2 regions of the Xenorhabdus griffiniae genome follow, and region 1 is predicted to be linked to the other one. Evidence: riboswitches for the same ligand, from Rfam matches in the RefSeq annotation. Region 1 holds a riboswitch; the other holds the start of a gene.

Region 1 (2,201 bases):
AAAAAATCGATGAAAGAGGGCGTTGAGTTAATCCACTCCGTACAGGATGTTTATCTCGATCAGAAAATTACTATCGCCTAATCAATTAGTTTCAGTATGTTCAAAATGGGGATCTCTGCATCCCCATTATTTACCCCAAAATTCACCACCATTGATGAAAATGGTGAACTGGCCCAATGCCATGACCAACTTGTAAACTATCCGCCTGTATCAGCGCATTTTGTAAATATGTTTTAGCAACCGGCAACGTACTTTGCCAGTCTGAATGGCGTGGACGCAATGCAGCAAGTGCTGCGGATAAAGTACACCCCGTTCCATGAGTATGCCGTGTATTTATTCTGGGTGCAGTAAAACGCCACTCCCCTTGCGGGGTAAAAAGCCAATCCGGGCTTTCCTCATTATTCAAATGTCCGCCTTTCAATAAAACCGCCTGACATCCCATTGAACGTAATGCTCTGCCCTGCTGTAACATTTCATCTTCCGTATCAGCAAGATCACAGTTCAATATGGCTGCCGCTTCCGGCAAATTAGGGGTGATCAGAGAAACAAGTGGCAGCAATTGCTCTACCATTGCGGTAATGGCCTCCGGTGATAGCAAGGGATCACCGCTTTTCGCCACCATAACTGTATCCAATACAATGCAGGGAATAGCATAACGATGCAGCGACTCCGCTATCACAGCGATATTAGCTGCATTCGATAACATCCCAATTTTGGCGCTGTCTATCCTGACATCTGAAAGCACTGATTCTAACTGAGCAGCAACAAAAAGGGGATCAAGATCATACACAGATTGTACGCCCAGTGTATTTTGTGCAACCAACGCAGTAACAACTGTCGTACCGTAAGCCCCAAGCGCGGAAAAGGTTTTTAAATCGGCCTGAATGCCGGCACCACCGCTAGGATCGGTTCCTGCGATAGTCAGTGAGTTAATTCTCATTATAGTGATTCCTACCACCAGCTAAAGAAAAGCGGTATCGGAATAAGAGATACCATGACTTCCCTACGCTGGTATTATCCAGATCAGGTAATACGGGTACTTCTCAGTTCAATAAAGAACGCCCCGAGTCAAAATAAAAATCACCCTATTAGTACTCTAATAGAGTGATATTTGCAATAGGTTATCGTCAGATACTAAAACCAAACTAACGATAAATAGATTTAGCCAGTAATTAGATACCCGCCAAATTAAATTTGTTACTATAAAGTTGTGACGTTTGCAGCAGCAGGACCTTTAGGGCCATCCTGAATTTCAAACTCAACTTGTTGGCCTTCAGATAATGTTTTAAATCCATCTTTCATAATTGCAGAAAAATGTACAAATACATCTTTGCTACCATCAGCTGGAGTAATAAAACCAAAACCTTTAGACTCGTTGAACCACTTCACAGTACCAGTGATTTTTGCCATTTCAAAAATTTCCTTTGAATCACTTTATTAGCCTATTGGCATAAAAATAAACAAACCAGTATTAGTTGCTGTTATTTATTAACAGAACCGTACTTCGTTTACCCATGTGTTTTATCACACACTCTTTATATAATCGCAAGCCATTTTTTTCAGGCGCTGGAGCCAACGCACATATTTAAAGTTCTTAATATCTATTCCAATTTGAAATCACTGAATAATTTTTAATTCACATAACATCATGAATTAACACAAAAAGAAAAGTTCACCCTAAGAAATAGCTTTAATAAGACTAATACATAATACTGTTTTCCATATCTATTATGGTGTAGACCAGAGAATTATCGTTATGCAAAATTCATTTTAGATAACGATAAAAATTATATACCAGTCTAACTTCAAGATGCGTGTGATTTCTCCCCCGCTACGCGAGGAGAAATCACGTTTCATAGCGTGTTATAAATTGCAACTTGAAGTTTAATGCGTATAGCTAATTTCACTTATTATTTTTGAACATACAATATAGTTGTTTTATACCCAATGAATTTCAAGTTGCAGCTTGCAAAGCTATGTGATTGTTTATATCTCCCTACGTAGCGAGGAGATAATAAGACGCATCTTGAAAAACGATTGGTATACATATAACCAGCTTACTTTTTGTTTATCATTTATTAAATATTATTCAATTATAATATTTGTAGGATGATTTTTACTATTCGTCTATACGATCATTGATTTCATCAAGTGCATTTTTGCCGGCATTGCTTCAGTTTAAAATGAAACCATATTGTCCA
Region 2 (2,201 bases), 1.3 Mb from region 1:
TGAATGGAATAATGAAGCTGGCTCCTGCGTTGACATTACAATAGAAGAGAATTCTTTCATCACGCGTCGATAGACATCTCGTTTAAAAGAAACAACCTGCCGGACAGGATACCAATAACTCACCCAACGCCAACCATCAAACTCCGGAGTCTTACTGCGCTGCACATTAATATCCGCTTCATTACACAATAACTGCAATAAAAACCAACGTTGCTTTTGCCCAATACAAACAGGCTTTGTATCCCAACGCACCAAACGCTTGGGTAATTTGTAACGCAACCAACTCCGGGTTGAGGCAAGAACCCGTACATCTTTGCGACTTAAACCAACTTCTTCGAACAACTCGCGATACATCGCTTGCTCTGGTGATTCCCCTGGATTGATACCCCCTTGAGGAAACTGCCAGGAATGCTGCCCATAACGGCGGGCCCACAGAACCTGCCCTTGGCGATTACAAATTACAATTCCTACATTCGGGCGGTAGCCATCATCATCGATCACCAGACTACCTCTCGATATAACAAATTTAAAAAGATAGCTAATTGTTTCACACTCATCTCAAGCGGTAAACCTCTATGATGAGACTTTGCAGACGTAGCCGAAGTCTCTACAATACCGCTATCTCAACGGGGTGCGGCTGTCGCAAAACAGTGCTGCTGAGAACAAACCCGTCGAACCTGAACCGGTTAGTACCGTCGTAGGGATTTGAGACGCTACTCATTGATATAATAGATGTCATTTTCATTTAGCACCTTCTCAGATCCTTTGCTGTCTGCTAATAACAAATATTAAGTAACTGATATATATACCAATCCAACTTCAAGTTGTAGCTTGCAAATCAAAGACGCATCTTGAAAGGCAATTGGTATACAACTATCAATATTTTTAACTATTGATATATGCAACTACAGGAGAGCAAAGTGTTTACTAAATTATTTTCCCGCTTTATGGCTATCAGCCTACTGTCTGTTTCTGCCAGTGTTTTTGCTCAGTCAGGCCAGGCAAAACCTACCCTGACAGTTTATACTTATGATTCATTTGCCTCTGAATGGGGACCAGGACCTGCTATCAAAAAAGCCTTTGAGGCAGAATGTGACTGTGAACTGAAACTGGTTGCGTTGGAAGATGGCGTCTCCTTGCTGAACCGTTTGAGAATGGAAGGCAAAAAAACACCCGCAGATATTGTATTGGGGTTAGATAACAACCTGATTCAAGCCGCTCAGCAAACCGGATTATTCACACCAAGTCACGTCGATACCTCAAAACTGAAATTACCCATTGCATGGCACAACACGACGTTTATTCCTTACGATTACGGTTATTTTGCCTTTATTTACAACAAAAATACCCTGCCTCATCCCCCCAAAAGTATGGACGAATTAATCAATAGCCACCAGAATTGGAAGATTATTTACCAAGATCCACGTACCAGCACACCAGGTTTAGGGTTACTGCTCTGGATACAGGAACTCTATGGCGACAACGCCGCTCAGGAGTGGCAAAAAGTGGCCCAAAAGACACTCACCGTCACTAAAGGCTGGAGTGAAGCCTATGGCCTGTTTCTGAAAGGTGAAGGTGATATGGTGCTGAGCTATACCACATCACCTGGCTATCACATTATGTCAGAGAAAAAAGATAACTACGCCGCCGCTATCTTCAAGGAAGGACACTACTTGCAAATTGAAGTGGCTGCTCAGTTGGCCTCAAGCAAACAACCAGAACTGGCACAGAAGTTTATGAATTTCATGCTCTCTCCGGCATTTCAGCAAGTCATTCCAACAACCCAATGGATGTATCCTGTCATTGATATCCCTTTACCCGACGTTTTCAAACAACTTCCTGTTCCTGAGAAATCCCTGCTATTCAACGCAGATGATGTGGCAAAACACCGTACAAAATGGATACGTACATGGCAAAGCGCAGTCAGCCGTTAATCGCGGGTTGGTTATTGCCGGGGGTTATTGCCTCTGGCCTGTTAATTATAGTTGCCCTGTCAGCATTCGGGACGCTGTGGTTCAATGCACCTGAAAGCCATTGGCAGGAATTCTTGCATGACAGTTATCTCTGGCATGTCATTAGATTCACCTTCTGGCAGGCATTTCTCTCTGCCGTCTTATCGGTAATCCCCGCTATTTTTCTGGCTCGGGCACTTTATCGGCGCCGTTTTCCCGGAAAGACACTCTTTCTGCGCTTATGCGCCA

The links. Region 1 has a riboswitch for thiamine pyrophosphate ahead of thiD (bifunctional hydroxymethylpyrimidine kinase/phosphomethylpyrimidine kinase). Riboswitches for the same ligand answer to the same signal wherever they lie in the genome.
Region 2: another riboswitch for thiamine pyrophosphate. It lies ahead of thiB (thiamine ABC transporter substrate binding subunit); the one in region 1 lies ahead of thiD (bifunctional hydroxymethylpyrimidine kinase/phosphomethylpyrimidine kinase).

Annotation. Positions count from the first base shown of each region.
Region 1 is NZ_CP147737.1:2,892,322-2,894,522, forward strand. Features, by position in the region: gene fbaB (class I fructose-bisphosphate aldolase) at 1-81, shown strand, start outside; gene thiD (bifunctional hydroxymethylpyrimidine kinase/phosphomethylpyrimidine kinase) at 143-943, opposite strand; TPP riboswitch at 984-1,076, opposite strand; gene cspE (transcription antiterminator/RNA stability regulator CspE) at 1,201-1,410, opposite strand.
Region 2 is NZ_CP147737.1:4,146,376-4,148,576, forward strand. Features, by position in the region: gene rppH (RNA pyrophosphohydrolase) at 1-501, opposite strand, end outside; TPP riboswitch at 618-722, shown strand; gene thiB (thiamine ABC transporter substrate binding subunit) at 948-1,934, shown strand; gene thiP (thiamine/thiamine pyrophosphate ABC transporter permease ThiP) at 1,910-2,201, shown strand, end outside.